Regions from separate parts of the Enterobacter asburiae genome, predicted to be linked through region 2. Evidence: predicted binding sites of a transcription regulator. Region 2 holds the regulator's gene; each other region holds the start of a gene.
The links. Region 2 encodes Fur, which represses iron uptake genes when iron is present. Its sites were predicted from a motif close to ATAATAATGAGAACNACTATCAA; they were not measured.
Positions count from the first base shown of each region.

Region 1: a site for Fur is predicted at 2,570-2,592, ahead of zupT (zinc transporter ZupT). Genes of this name have one in related genera too.
Region 3: a site for Fur is predicted at 2,786-2,808, ahead of exbB (tol-pal system-associated acyl-CoA thioesterase). Genes of this name have one in related genera too.

Region 1 covers NZ_CP011863.1:4,215,117-4,220,274, reverse strand. The annotation lists gene ACJ69_RS20490 (DUF1190 family protein) at 1-364, shown strand, start outside; gene ACJ69_RS20485 (glutathionylspermidine synthase family protein) at 367-1,527, shown strand; gene ygiD (4,5-DOPA-extradiol-dioxygenase) at 1,620-2,408, opposite strand; gene zupT (zinc transporter ZupT) at 2,605-3,378, shown strand; gene ribB (3,4-dihydroxy-2-butanone-4-phosphate synthase) at 3,410-4,063, opposite strand; FMN riboswitch at 4,170-4,320, opposite strand; gene ubiK (ubiquinone biosynthesis accessory factor UbiK) at 4,440-4,736, shown strand; gene hldE (bifunctional D-glycero-beta-D-manno-heptose-7-phosphate kinase/D-glycero-beta-D-manno-heptose 1-phosphate adenylyltransferase HldE) at 4,813-5,158, opposite strand, start outside.
Region 2 covers NZ_CP011863.1:399,394-404,551, forward strand. The annotation lists gene glnS (glutamine--tRNA ligase) at 1-1,313, shown strand, start outside; gene chiP (chitoporin ChiP) at 1,760-3,157, shown strand; gene chiQ (ChiQ/YbfN family lipoprotein) at 3,205-3,531, shown strand; gene fur (ferric iron uptake transcriptional regulator) at 3,622-4,068, opposite strand; gene fldA (flavodoxin FldA) at 4,360-4,890, opposite strand; gene ybfE (LexA regulated protein) at 5,046-5,158, opposite strand, start outside.
Region 3 covers NZ_CP011863.1:4,249,589-4,254,746, forward strand. The annotation lists gene ACJ69_RS20620 (AraC family transcriptional regulator) at 1-588, shown strand, start outside; gene yghB (DedA family general envelope maintenance protein YghB) at 628-1,287, opposite strand; gene metC (cystathionine beta-lyase) at 1,431-2,618, opposite strand; gene exbB (tol-pal system-associated acyl-CoA thioesterase) at 2,870-3,601, shown strand; gene exbD (TonB system transport protein ExbD) at 3,606-4,031, shown strand; gene ACJ69_RS20645 (hypothetical protein) at 4,074-4,523, opposite strand; gene ACJ69_RS20650 (hypothetical protein) at 4,525-4,929, opposite strand; gene ACJ69_RS20655 (ESA_00282 family adhesion-associated protein) at 5,033-5,158, shown strand, end outside.

The sequences.
Region 1 (5,158 bases), 900 kb from region 2:
GGCAGGCACCGCTCCTGAAAATCAGGCGCAGGCGCAGTCCAGCGGCAGCTTCTGGATGCCGCTGATGGCAGGCTACATGATGGGTCGCCTGATGGGCGGCGGTGCGGGCTACCAGCAGCAGCCGCTGTTTAGCTCGAAAAACCCGGCCAGCCCGGCTTACGGTCAATATACCGATGCCAGCGGCAAAGGCTACGGCGCAGCGACCCCAGGCCGCACAGTGAACGTTCCGAAAACGGCGATGGCGCCGAAGCCAGCGACCACCAGCACCATCACCCGCGGCGGGTTTGGTGAATCTGTGGCGAAGCAGACCAGCATGCAGCGCAGTGCGACCGGCACCTCCTCTACTCGCTCAATGGGCGGCTGATCATGGAACGAGTCAGTATCACCGAGCGCCCGGACTGGCGCGAAAAAGCCACCGAGTACGGTTTTAACTTCCACACCATGTACGGCGAGCCGTACTGGTGTGAAGACGCCTATTACAAGCTCACGCTGGCTCAGGTGGAAAAACTGGAAGAGGTGACGGCCGAGCTGCACCAGATGTGCCTGAAGGTCGTGGAAAAGGTCATCGACAGCGACGAGCTTATGGCAAAGTTCCGCATTCCGAAGCACACCTGGGGCTTTGTGCGCCAGTCGTGGAAAACGAATCAACCTTCGCTTTACTCTCGCCTCGATCTGGCGTGGGACGGCAAAGGTGAACCGAAGCTTCTGGAAAACAACGCCGATACGCCAACCTCTCTGTACGAAGCGGCGTTCTTCCAGTGGATCTGGCTGGAAGACCAGGCCAATGCCGGAAACCTGCCGGAAGGCAGCGACCAGTTTAACAGCCTGCAGGAAAAGCTGATTGAGCGTTTTGCCGAGCTGCGCGAACAGCATGGCTTTAACCTGCTCCATCTCGCCTGCTGCCGCGACACGGAAGAAGACCGTGGCACGGTTCAGTATCTGCAGGACTGCGCCGCCGAAGCGGAAGTGGCGACCGAGTTCCTCTATATCGAGGATATCGGCCTGGGTGAAAAAGGTCAGTTTACGGATATGCAGGACCAGGTGATCAGCAACCTGTTCAAGCTCTACCCGTGGGAATACATGCTGCGCGAGATGTTTTCCACCAAGCTGGAAGATGCTGGCGTGCGCTGGCTGGAGCCGGCCTGGAAGAGCATTATCTCTAACAAAGCCCTGCTGCCGATGCTCTGGGAGATGTTCCCGAACCACCCGAACCTGCTGCCAGCCTATTTTGCGGAAGATGATTACCCGCAAATGGAGAAATACGTCGTTAAGCCGATCTTCTCCCGCGAAGGCGCAAACGTCTCGATTATCGAAAACGGCAAGACGCTGGAAGCGGTTGAAGGGCCATACGGCGAAGAAGGGATGATCGTCCAGGAGTTCTATCAGCTGCCGAAGTTTGGCGACAGCTATACCCTGATTGGCAGCTGGCTCATCAACGATCAACCGGCCGGGATTGGCATTCGCGAAGATCGCGCGCTGATCACGCAGGATCTGTCACGGTTTTATCCGCACATTTTTGTCGAATAGGCCGCAGCCTGATGCCCTCACCCCGCCCCTTTCCCACAGGGAGAGGGTGCAAACACTAAAAACGGCAACCTGAGGTTGCCGTTTTGCTTTTATTATCCCACCTGCACCGACAGCATACTCAAACTCCCCATCTCGATACCGTCGACCGGGATCGTCACCGGTTCCTGACCATCCCACGCGCCAAGCACGTACAGCAGCGGCAGGAAGTGTTCCGGCGTCGGGTTAGAGAGTGAACCGCCTTCGTGATCCAGATAGTTCACCAGCGGATGCTCCTCAGCCGGGCCTTGCCAGGTCAGGTTGGCTTTGACGTAGTCGTTAAAAGAGGTTGCCCACGGGTACGGCGTGTTCTCACCGTGCCAGCGTGCGGTACGCAGGTTATGCACCACGTTGCCGCTCGCCACCAGCATGATGCCTTCATCGCGCAGGGTTGCCAGCTTACGCCCCATCTCCAGATGCCAGGCCGCCGGTTTAGTGCTGTCGATGCTCAACTGCACCATCGGGATATCCGCGTCAGGATACATTTTAATCAGCACGCCCCAGGAGCCATGGTCAAAGCCCCAGGCTTCTTTATCCAGCGTCACAGAGACGGGTGCCAGCAACTCTACCAGCTTTTGAGCCAGCTCAGGCGAGCCGGGGGCCGGATAATGCGTGTCGTACAGGGCCTGCGGGAAGCCGCCGAAATCATGAATAGTTTTTGGCGCTTCCATGGCGGTCACGCCTGTCCCACGGGTAAACCAGTGCGCAGATACCACCACGATCGCTTTCGGACGCGGCAACGTCTCGCCCAGATGACGCCAGGCGCGGGTATAGACGTTGTCTTCCAGAACGTTCATAGGGCTACCGTGGCCTAAAAACAGGGCTGGCATACGGGAAGAAGTCATGGTGATATCCTTACAGAAGGTGTCAATTTAATGGTGCTACATTACGCGCAATCCGGCAAAGATGAACGCAGATAAGCGTGAAGATCATCATCAGGAAATTTGAATGTAAGGAATGTGTAAAGCCAGGTTTTAACCCTCGCTTTGCCAGAAATGAATCATTTATATTAATGAGAATCATTATCATAAGGAGCAATGCATGTCAGTCCCCCTGATCCTGACCATATTGGCAGGTGCCGCGACATTCATCGGTGCGATCCTCGGCGTGCTCGGCCAAAAGCCCTCTAACCGCGTACTGGCCTTCTCACTGGGCTTTGCTGCCGGGATCATGCTGCTCATCTCCCTGATGGAGATGCTGCCTGCCGCGTTGGGCACAGAAGGCATGTCTCCGCTGCTGGGCTACGGCATGTTTGTCTTTGGCCTGCTGGGATACTTTGCCCTCGATCGGATGCTGCCGCACGCGCATCCGCAGGATTTAATGCAGAAAAACGTGACGCCCATGCCGCGCAATATCAAGCGTACCGCCGTGCTGTTAACGCTTGGCATCAGCCTGCACAACTTCCCGGAAGGGGTCGCTACCTACGTGACGGCCAGCAGCAATCTTGAGATGGGCTTTGGCATCGCGCTGGCGGTCGCCTTACACAATATTCCTGAAGGACTGGCCGTCGCCGGCCCCGTGTATGCCGCAACGGGATCGAAACGCACCGCGGTGTTCTGGGCGGGCATTTCCGGGATGGCCGAAATCCTTGGCGGCGTACTGGCCTGGCTGATCCTTGGTAGCCTGGTCTCTCCGGTAGTGATGGCAGAGATTATGGCCGCGGTAGCCGGGATCATGGTTGCGCTTTCGGTGGATGAACTGATGCCGCTGGCGAAGGAGATCGATCCTAACAACAACCCCAGCTATGGCGTGCTGTGCGGAATGTCGGTGATGGGATTAAGTCTGGTTCTCCTGCAGACCGCAGGAATCGGGTAAAAAACGCCGGGACTTCCCGGCGTTTTTATTATCAGCTGGCTTTGCGCTCGTGCGCCTGGCGATACTCAACCAGATCTTCAATCGTTACCACCGGCATGTTGTGCAGGCGGGCAAAGGTGATGCACTCCGGCGCGCGCGCCATGGTGCCGTCATCATTGGTCAGTTCGCACAGCACGCCAGCAGGTTTGAAGCCAGCCAGCGTCACCAGGTCGATCGTCGCTTCGGTGTGGCCGCCGCGGGTCAACACGCCGCCCGCCTGCGCACGCAGTGGGAAGACGTGGCCTGGACGGTGCAGATCGGATGGCTTCGCACCATCAGCAATTGCTGCACGTACGGTGGTCAGACGGTCAGCCGCAGACACACCGGTGGTCACACCATGCGCCGCTTCAATGGTCACGGTAAAACCGGTACCAAAGGCGCTGGTGTTGTTTTCGACCATCATCGGCAGATCGAGTTGCTTACGACGATCTTCATTAATACACAGGCATACGATGCCGCTGCCGTGACGGATGGTCAGCGCCATCTGTTCAACGGTCATGTTTTCGGCGGCGAAAATCATATCGCCTTCGTTTTCACGGTTTTCATCGTCAAGCACCATCACACCGCGGCCTTCGCGCAGTGCATCCAGTGCATGTTCAACACGTTGAGTTGAAGTGCCAAAAGAGGAAAGTAGCGTCTGATTCATGGTAAAAAAACCTCATTAACATTATGGTTACCAGAATCAGGGCAGTCTTAGGAGCGCCGTATAAGCGGCAAAAAGATAACGTGAGCGGGACCATGCCCGACTTGATCGTTACTCTCTCCCATCCGGACTCTAACCGTCGGCCCCGGAATTACACCGGATCTGCTGACCTTTGAGTATTCACCCAAAGCGCTCGCGGGCTTTCAGCGTCACGCTGATTTACCGCCGGTGGGGAATTTCGCCCCGCCCTGAGAATAAGCGAGATAACTATAACGCTATTGATTATCCTGGGCAATGCATAAGCATCAAACAATTTTGTTTACCCCGGGCATGACGCGCTACAATGGACACTAACACTTTTCCATCAAGGGAAACGCCAATGATTGACCCGAAAAAAATTGAGCAGATCGCGCGTCAGGTTCATGAATCTATGCCAAAAGGCATTCGTGAATTTGGTGATGACGTAGAAAAGAAAATCCGCCAGACGCTGCAGGCGCAGTTGGTTCGCCTTGATTTAGTCAGCCGCGAAGAGTTTGACGTGCAGACCCAGGTTCTGCTGCGCACCCGCGAGAAGCTGGCGCTGCTGGAACAGCGTCTGACCGAGCTGGAAAACCGAAATGCGCCGGAAGAAGTGAAGCCGGCACCGGCTATTCCACCGGTGGACGACCAGGAATAAGTGCGGCCTGATGCCCTCACCCCAGCCCTCTCCCACAGGGAGAGGGAGAAAAAAACGGGCCAACTGGCCCGTTTTTTTACTGACTGTCCTTCTGGATCTTCTTGATGATGTTGGTGGTTGAGCACCCGTCCTCAAAGTTGAGCACCATCACCTCGCCGCCGTTCGCCCAGACCTCTTCGCTACCCGCGATCTGCTCCGGCTTGTAATCCCCACCTTTAACCAGCAGGTCCGGCAGAATGCCGGCAATCAGACGCTGCGGGGTATCTTCTTCAAACGACACCACCCAGTCCACGGCTTCCAGCGCGCCGAGCACAATCATGCGCTGTTCGAGCGGGTTCACCGGGCGCGTTTCACCCTTCAGGCGCTTCGTCGACGCATCGCTATTAACCGCCACAATCAGGCGATCGCCCAGCTTGCGCGCA
Region 2 (5,158 bases):
TGGCGTATGTTGACGAACTGTCTGCTGATGAAATCCGTGAATATCGCGGTACGCTGACCGCGCCGGGCAAAAACAGCCCGTTCCGCGATCGCAGCGTGGAAGAGAACCTGGCGCTGTTTGAAAAAATGCGTGCAGGTGGCTTCGAAGAAGGCAAAGCGTGCCTGCGTGCCAAAATCGACATGGCGTCTCCTTTCATCGTGATGCGCGATCCGGTGCTGTACCGCATCAAGTTCGCAGAACACCACCAGACCGGCAACAAGTGGTGCATCTACCCGATGTACGACTTTACCCACTGCATCAGCGATGCGCTGGAAGGCATTACGCACTCCCTGTGTACGCTGGAGTTCCAGGACAACCGTCGTCTGTACGACTGGGTTCTGGATAACATCACCATTCCTGTGCATCCGCGCCAGTACGAGTTCTCTCGTCTGAATCTGGAATACACCGTGATGTCCAAGCGTAAGCTGAACCTGCTGGTGACGGACAAGCACGTTGAGGGCTGGGATGACCCGCGTATGCCGACCATCTCCGGTCTGCGTCGTCGTGGCTACACAGCCGCCTCTATTCGTGAGTTCTGCAAGCGCATCGGCGTGACCAAGCAGGACAACACCATCGAGATGGCCTCCCTTGAATCCTGCATTCGTGAAGATCTCAACGAAAACGCCCCGCGCGCGATGGCCGTTATCGACCCGGTGAAGCTGGTTATCGAAAACTATCCGCAGGGTGAAAGCGAGCTGGTCTCCATGCCTAACCATCCGAACAAACCGGAAATGGGTAGCCGTGACGTGCCGTTCAGCGGTGACATCTGGATTGACCGCGCTGACTTCCGCGAAGAAGCCAACAAGCAGTACAAGCGTCTGGTGCTGGGTAAAGAAGTGCGTCTGCGTAATGCCTACGTCATCAAAGCCGAACGCGTAGAGAAAGATGCGGAAGGGAATATCACCACCATTTTCTGTTCTTACGATGCAGAGACTCTGAGCAAAGATCCTGCTGACGGCCGTAAAGTGAAAGGCGTGATTCACTGGGTGAGCGCTTCCCACGCGCTGCCGGTAGAAATCCGTCTGTACGACCGTCTGTTCAGCGTGCCTAACCCAGGTGCTGCGGAAGATTTCCTGGCGACCATCAACCCGGAATCTCTGGTAATCAAGCAGGGTTATGCGGAGCCTTCTCTGAAAGCCGCTGAAGCGGGCAAAGCGTTCCAGTTTGAACGTGAAGGCTACTTCTGCCTGGACAGCCGTTACAGCACGGCGGAAAAACCGGTATTTAACCGTACCGTAGGCCTGCGTGATACCTGGACGAAGATCGGCGAATAATATTGCTGGTCTGGTCAATGAGAGACAAACGCCGCATTATGCGGCGTTTTTTTATTTAACGATCAGGGCATTAAGCCAGGGCTTAAAGAGGCGCCATGAAAATATCAGGTCAATGAGGTGCTACTTATTTTTTAAAAAAAAGTTTGTGTCATTACGAAAATCAAAAAGGTGATAAAAAAAGAAAGAGAACCCACGTCTAGCCACTGAAATACCTGATTATTCCCCGTCATTGCTCGCCTCTCTGCAAATGTTACAAATCACTACCAATTATGTGCACTTCGTCATAATCCTGACTTTTGTCCGCTAAAAAGCATTGATAATTCGTGTCGCGAAAAATAACCTAAAGACGGTAGTTAATTCGAGGGTATTTAAAACTACCCCTGACCATTTGGTCTTTTTTATTTACGCCGTTTCAGGCGTTTTAATTCGTCAAAGAGGAATAATCTATGCGTACGTTCAGTGGCAAACGTAGTGCGCTGGCGCTGGCTATTGCCGGTGTAACAGCAATGTCGGGCCTGGTGGTGACACCAGAGGCGAAAGCGGCAGGCTTCATCGACGATTCTACCCTCACGGGCGGTATTTATTACTGGCAGCGTGAACGTGACCGTAAAGACGTCACCGAAGACAAATACAAAACCAACCTTTCTCACTCCACCTGGAACGCCAACCTGGACTTCCAGTCAGGCTATGCCGCGGATATGTTCGGTCTGGATATTGCTGCGTTTACCGCGATTGAAATGGCGGAAAACGGCGACAGCGCGCACCCGAACGAAATTGCCTTCTCCTCCAGCAATAAAGCCTATAAAGAAGACTGGTCCGGGGATAAGAGCGGTATCAGCCTTTACAAAGCCGCTGCAAAATTTAAATACGGTCCGGTTTGGGCGCGCGGCGGTTATATTCAGCCAACTGGCCAGACTCTGTTAGCACCGCACTGGAGCTTTATGCCGGGTACCTATCAGGGTGCAGAAGCCGGGGCGAACTTTGACTACGGTGATGCGGGCGCGTTGAGCTTCTCCTATATGTGGACCAACGAGTACAAAGCGCCGTGGCACATCGAAATGGACAAGTTCTACCAGAACGATAAAAAAACCAAAGTCGATTACCTGCACTCGCTGGGCGCGAAGTACGACTTCAAAAACGATCTGGTGCTTGAAGCGGCATTCGGTCAGGCACAGGGCTATATCGATCAGTATTTTGCCAAGGCCAGCTATAAATTCGATGTCGTGGGTAGCCCGCTGAGCACCAGCTACCAGTTCTACGGTACGCGCGACAAGGTCAGCAACGGTGGCGTCAACGACATTTATGACGGCACCGCGTGGCTGCAGGCGTTAACCTTCGGCTACAAGGTTGGTCAGGTTGATTTGCGTCTGGAAGGCACATGGGTGAAGGCGGAAGGGCAGCAGGGCTACTTCCTGCAGCGTATGACCCCGACCTACGCCTCCTCCAACGGTCGTCTTGATATCTGGTGGGATAACCGTTCTGACTTCAACGCCGACGGCGAGAAAGCGGTCTTCTTCGGCGCAATGTATGATCTGAAAAACTGGAACCTGCCTGGCTGGGCAGTGGGCGCTTCTTACGCTTACGCCTGGGACGCAAAACCTGCCGATATGGCCACGCCGGATGCATACTACGATCCCAACTATCGCCTGAAAGAGTCTTCCTACAGCCTCGATGCTATCTATACCCTGCAGGATGGCCGCGCGAAAGGCACGATGTTCAAACTGCACTTCACCCAGTATGACAACCACTCTGATATCCCGAGCTATGCGGGCGGTTACGGCAACATCTTCCAGGATGAACGTGACGTGAAATTCATGGTTATCGCCCCATTCACCATCTTCTGATGAACGCACCGGCGGGCTGAGTCCCGCCGGTATGGAGACTGCACATGATGAAAAAAATCGTAATCGTCGCGCTGCTGGCATCAGGGCTGGTGGCGTGCGCTCAGACGCAGGCGCCGAAAGAGGACACCCGTCTGAAGGAGGCGTATAGCGCCTGCATTAACACTGCGGAAGGATCGCCGGAGAAGATTGAAGCCTGTCAGAGCGTGCTGAACGTGCTGAAGAAAGAGAAAGCGCACGAGCAGTTCGCGACCCAGGAGAACGTCCGCGTCATGGATTACCAGGCCTGTATCCAGGCGCGTAAAACCGGTAACGATCAGGAAGTGGCGAAGCGTTGCGATAAGATCTGGAACGAGATACGCAATAACAATAAATAAGTGCTTTACGCCCGGTAAGCGCTGCGCTTACCGGGCTTTTTTAGGCAAAAAAAAGCCAACCTTGCGGCTGGCTCAGAGTATGAATACTGATTATTTCGCGTCGTGCGCGTGGTCGTCTTCGCGGCAGTCGCCTTCAGCGCAGTGACCGTAAAGGTACAGGCTGTGGTTGGTCAGGCGGATGCCATGACGCGCCGCGATTTCACGCTGGCGTGATTCAATGGAATCATCGCTGAATTCAATGACCTTGCCGCAATCGAGGCAGATCAGGTGATCGTGGTGCTGCTGCTGGGTCAGTTCGAAAACAGATTTACCGCCTTCGAAATTATGACGGGTAACAATGCCCGCGTCATCAAACTGGTTCAGCACGCGATAGACGGTAGCCAGCCCAATCTCTTCACCCATGTCAATAAGACGTTTATAAAGGTCTTCCGCACTGACATGGTGATTGTCTGGACCCTGAAGCACTTCAAGGATTTTTAACCGAGGAAGCGTTACTTTCAGGCCAGCCTTCTTTAATGCGGTATTGTTGTCAGTCATGCGGAATCTGTCCTGTTGCTAAACGATTCACTTCTGTAGGAAGTGACAGAAAATGCACCCGGGATAATGCGTCTCATTATAGAACTGCCATGGCTAAATGAAAACTGCAAGTCTCAGGCAAAATATGCTTATAAAAATGGGGTATCACCAACAAACTTGCTCAATGGAAAACCACATTTTATCAGGGAGACATTGTACAGGTCTGGGCGAAAAAGTTAAAAGATTGTAGCGATTAATTTAATCGGTTTGACCTGGAGCACGGGCGCAGCCGCCGCTGCGCCGTGATAAAAATCAGGCGTTCAGAATATCGTCCAGGTGCAGTTCCTCACGGATCTGCTTAACCCATTTCTCTACGCGCTCTGCAGTCAGCTCTGGCTGACGGTCTTCGTCGATGGCCAGACCCACGAAATGATTGTCATCGGCCAGGCCTTTAGACGCTTCAAAGTGGTAACCGGCGGTCGGCCAGTGGCCTACGATAACCGCGCCATTCGGCTCAATGATATCGCGGATGGTGCCCAGCGCGTCACAGAAGTATTCAGCGTAGTCTTCCTGATCGCCACAGCCAAACAGGGCGACCAGCTTACCGTTGAAGTCCACTTCTTCCAGCGTCGGGAAGAAATCATCCCAGTCGCACTGGGCTTCACCGTAGTACCAGGTTGGGATACCCAGCAGCAGAATGTCATAGCCTTCCAGATCTTCTTTGCTGCTCTTGGCGATGTCATGCACATCAGCAACGTCTTTACCGAGCTGTTTTTGAATGTTTTTTGCGATATTTTCGGTATTGCCGGTATCACTGCCAAAGAAAATGCCGATGATTGCCATGAGTAAAATAACCTCTTGAAACTTAATAGTATGGTGGCGCAATTCGGCCACGGATAAGGGCAATAATAGCAGAACTGGCAACCCTGCGGAAACAGCTATCGCGCAGGACTGCACTCTGTGCTACATGAAAAGGGCGATAAAGGGGATTTTCAGACTTATGCCTGGCTGCGTAACGTCTCAAGCTGGGCGATCAACATCTCTTCAATGAGCTCGCTGCGGCTGATATTTCGCGCGTCAGCCAGCTCGTTCAGCGCATCGACGGCGTCGG
Region 3 (5,158 bases), 860 kb from region 2:
ATTCTTCAGCTGCAGGAGCTGCTGATGGAGATTGGAGAAGATGAGTTCTTCCAGCCGTCTATGGCATCGAGCGGGATTAACTCGGCGACGCTGTCGGAAGAGATCCTCTGCGCCATTGAGCGTCTGCTGGACGTGATGGAAAGACCGCTGGACGCGCGTATTCTGGGCAAGCAGATCGTCCGCGAAATTCTCTACCATGTGCTGCTGGGCCCGGGCGGCGGGGCGTTACTGGCTCTTGTGAGCCGACAGACCCACTTCAGCCTGATAAGCCGCGTGCTCAAGCGCATTGAAAGCCAGTACACGGAAAACCTCAGCGTCGACCAGCTGGCGGCGGAAGCGAACATGAGCGTCTCGGCGTTTCATCATAACTTCAAGTCGGTGACCAGCACCTCGCCGCTGCAGTACCTTAAAACCTACCGGCTGCATAAGGCGCGGATGCTGATGATCCACGACGGCATGAAGGCCAGCGCGGCGGCGATGCGGGTGGGTTACGAAAGTGCGTCGCAGTTCAGTCGTGAGTTTAAGCGCTATTTCGGCGTCACGCCGGGAGAGGATGCATCACGCATCCGAACCATGCAGGGAGCTTAAGCTTTTTCCCCACTCCCCTATGGGGATAGGGTGAGGGGATCAGGCGCTGCAGTACTTCTTCTTAATTACCACCGCGATGGTTCCCACCAGTCCTGCCACCAGCAGGAACATCGGCAGCACCATCAGGAAGGTCATCACCTGATCTTCATGGTGTTTCACAAAGGGGATCATATTCAGCGCATAGCCGAGCGTGGTGACCACACCCACCCACAGCAGAGCGCTCAGCCAGTTGAAGAACTGGAAGCGGCGGTTTGACAGACCGGAAATGCCCGCCATCGTAGGCAGAAGCGTGCGAACAAACGCGAGGAAACGCCCCGCCAGCAGGGCCAGCAGGCCATGCCTGTCGAACATGCAGGTCGCACGCTGATGATATTTATGCGGTAACTGCGCCAGCCAGCCTTTTACGACGCGGGTATTCCCAAGCCAGCGGCCCTGCAGATAGCTCAGCCAGCAGCCCAGGCTGGCTGCGGAGGTGAGAATAACCATCGTTGGCGTGAAGTCCATGACGCCTTTCCCGATTAATGCCCCGGCAAGTAAAAGCAGGCTGTCACCGGGTAAAAACGAGGCTGGCAGTAATCCATTTTCCAGAAACAGAGTTGCGAACATCACGAGGTAAACGATACCAACGATGTGAGGATCCGCCAGCGCGGCAAAGTCGTGATGCCAGAGCGCCGCGATAATATCTTGAATAACAGCCATGGACTTTCCTGTGGAACAGCAGATATAGAGCTATTGTACTCCCTTATTCGCCCGTCGGGTTTGATCCCGGGCGCAACTCATGCAGACTTTTCTCATTGCCGTGTCCACAAAAGCGTCCAGAGAGTACATTTTCAGCCAGCACTCTACACGATACGCTCGAACCCTGCTGCTAAATCGGCAATCAGATCGTCAACATTTTCTAAACCGATATGCAGTCGAATCAGGGTGCCGCTGAAGTCCACTTCTCCGCCGGGGCGCAGAGCCGCAACCTGTTCCGGCTGGTTAGGCAGGATCAGGGATTCAAAACCGCCCCAGGAGTAGGCCATGCTGAAGAGGGTAAAATTATCCAGATAGCTCGCCAGCTCGTCGTTATTTAGCCGCTTTTTCAGTACGAACGAGAACAAACCGCTGCTGCCCGTAAAGTCACGCTGCCAGAATTCGTGGCCTTTACTGCCCGGTAACGCAGGATGATTCACGCGCTCAACCTGCGGATGCTGCGCCAGCCATTCGGCCACCTTCAGGCTGCTTTCATGGTGCTGACGCAGGCGAACGCCCAGCGTGCGGATACCGCGGCTGGTCATGTAGGCCGTGTCTGCATCCACCATCTGGCCCATCAGGTAGGCATTTTCACGCAGCTGATCCCAGCAGCGCGCGTTGGAGACCGCAGTGCCAATCATGCCGTCAGAGTGGCCTATCAGGTATTTCGTCGCCGCCTGAATCGAGATATCAATGTCGAACCTCAGGGCTTTAAACAGCACGCCCGCCGCCCAGGTGTTGTCGATCATCACGATCGCCTCTGGGGCTTTGCTGCGCACGGCCTTCACGATAGCCGGCACGTCGTGAACTTCCATGGTGAGCGAGCCCGGAGATTCCAGGAACACAATGCGCGTGTTTGGCTGAATAAGTTCGGCAATGCCTTCACCAATCAGCGGGTCGAACCAGCCGGTCGTTACGCCGAGCTTGCTGAGGATTTTGGTGCAGAAGTCCTGGCTGGGCTCGTAGGCGGTGTTGGTCATCAGGATATGGTCGCCCTGTTCCACAAAAGCCAGAATGGTGTTGGCCACCGCAGCCGCCCCGCAGGGGAACAGCGCGCAGCCCGCGCCGCCTTCCAGCTCGCACATCGCCTCCTGCAGCGAAAAATGGGTTAGCGTGCCGCGACGGCCATAAAACAGCCCGCCTTTCGCGCGGTTGCGCGTGGCAATTTTTTTCTCCTCAACGGTATCAAACACCAGCGAGGAGGCTCGTTGAATCACGCTGTTGACCGATCCCTGCGTATATTTTTTGCTGCGTCCTGCCTGTACCAGCGTGGTATCAAGATGCTTCTTTGTCATGTTCGCTAACCCTGTTTTTATACGTCTGGACGTCCAGACTACCACGATTGGAAAAAACTGCACCCCGCGGCTTATCGAATAAACAGAAAATATTAGCAAAAATTCGCATAAGAAATTTTTACTGCGTAAGCGCAAGGAAAGTGAGCGAAAATTACGGCACCATGCAAATACTAATGAGAACTACTATCAATTCGACGACGTTTTGATATTATTACGCTCAGATTTTGTGATTTGCGTCCTGGAGATACAGAGTGGGTAATAATTTGATGCAGACGGATCTCTCCGTTTGGGGCATGTATCAGCATGCTGACATCGTGGTTAAGATTGTGATGATCGGCCTGATTCTGGCGTCCGTTGTCACCTGGGCTATCTTCTTCAGCAAGAGCGCCGAGCTGCTTTCGCAGAAGCGCCGCCTTAAGCGGGAACAGCAGCAGCTGGCAGAAGCCCGCTCTCTGGATCAGGCTGCAGACATGACCTCATCCTTCCACGCGAAAAGCCTGACCACCCTGTTAGTGAATGAAGCACAGAACGAGCTGGAACTCTCCGCTGGCAGTGAAGATAACGAAGGTATCAAAGAGCGTACCGGTTTCCGCCTGGAGCGTCGCGTTGCGGCCGTTGGCCGACACATGGGACGCGGCAATGGTTATCTGGCAACCATCGGCGCGATCTCACCGTTCATCGGTCTTTTCGGTACGGTCTGGGGCATCATGAACAGCTTTATCGGTATCGCGCAGACCCAAACCACCAACCTGGCGGTCGTGGCGCCGGGTATCGCAGAAGCGCTGCTGGCGACGGCAATCGGTCTGGTTGCCGCTATCCCGGCGGTGGTTATCTACAACATCTTCGCGCGTATGATTGGCAGCTACAAAGCCACGCTGGGTGACGTTGCCGCGCAGGTTCTGCTGCTGCAAAGCCGCGATCTCGACCTGAACGCCAGCTCGGTTAAGCCGGTGCACGCGGCGTCTAAACTGCGCGCAGGTTAAGAGTATGGCGATGCGTCTAAACGAAAATCTGGACGATAACGGCGAAATGCATGAAATCAACGTGACGCCGTTTATCGACGTTATGCTGGTTCTGTTGATTATCTTCATGGTAGCCGCGCCGCTGGCGACGGTTGATGTGAAGGTCAATCTGCCTGCCTCTTCCAGCCAGCCCCAGCCGCGCCCGGAGAAGCCTATCTACCTGTCGGTGAAGGCGGATAAATCCATGTTCCTCGGGAACGACCCGGTGACGGCCGACTCGGTCATCCCGGCGCTGGAGCAGCTTACGGGCGGTAAGAAAGACACAACGGTCTTCTTCCGTGCGGATAAAACCGTTGATTATGAAACCATGATGAAGGTAATGGACACGCTGCATCAGGCGGGTTACCTGAAGATTGGACTGGTCGGCGAAGAGAAAGCGGCCTCGAAGTGATAAAGAAGCTGGCGAAAGCCGGCTTTTTTTATGCCTGTCGGTTTATGCGTTTTTGCTATCCGTCGGTGCGGTAGAGGGGGTTGCCAGCGCGTCCTCATCCAGCGCCACGCAGGTGACGTTTGAGGTACGATACTCACCGTCGGACAGCTTGCGCGTCAGACGCAGGGTGGCGATTTCTCTGGCAAGCAGATACTGATAATTGGCCTCAAGACGTCCGAGAAGCTTCTCTTTCAGCTCGGGACGCTGTTCTATGATGGCGTTCATCACGGCACCGTAAATCTCTTCTTTGACCTGTAGCGGATAAATTTCACGGCGATTCTGCCATTTCAGACGAACCAGCGTCGCCGGGATCGATACCAGGTCTTGTGTAATACGCGTCATCTCGTCATTTTTTGTGTTTCTCAGCGCGTCGAGATTTTGCTTTAAGATAAATTCATCACTTTTTTTATCATCTAAAGTCAAATAAACGTCGTTGTTTTTAACTTCTTTCACGTTAATCTTCCCCCAGGCTATAAAAAATTGGGTTGTTTTTTTCGCGCGTAATTAAATTAAGCCAAATTTCATTGCCCGCTTCATTAATTTCTTCGGTTTTCTCGGCCATTATTTGACTTAGTTTCTGGGCATCTATTTCACCCTCGGCCTGGAGGTCATTCAGCAGGTGGACAAAGGCTTCAATTTTTATGGCGCGAAATAAGCGGTCTTTTATATGGCGATCGTGCTCTTCCAGCAACATATTTCGGGATTTGCCAGTTCGGGAAACACCAATTAATATATCGGGCTCGAAATCAGAGAGCTTTCTTTTCCCCTGAGTGAAACTGGCCTCTTTTACTGCTTCCGTCGGTTGCTGTTCCACAGGCGTAATGTGGTACTTAGCCGGGACGAGATAGTCGGGCAGCATTTTTAATTTCCTTTATTTTCAACAGGGTGGGGTTGGTAAAGGCGTGAGATTCGTTGACAATATCATGAGGCAAATTTAAAATCAAAAAAAATGGAGCCTACCCATGAACAGCATCTTTTTTACGGTCATCACATTACTATTACTGACCGCTGGTGTGCTTTTATTGATGCAGGAATTCAATAAAACAAAAGTGTCGAAAGACACCAGTGAACCCCCGCAACCTGAACTG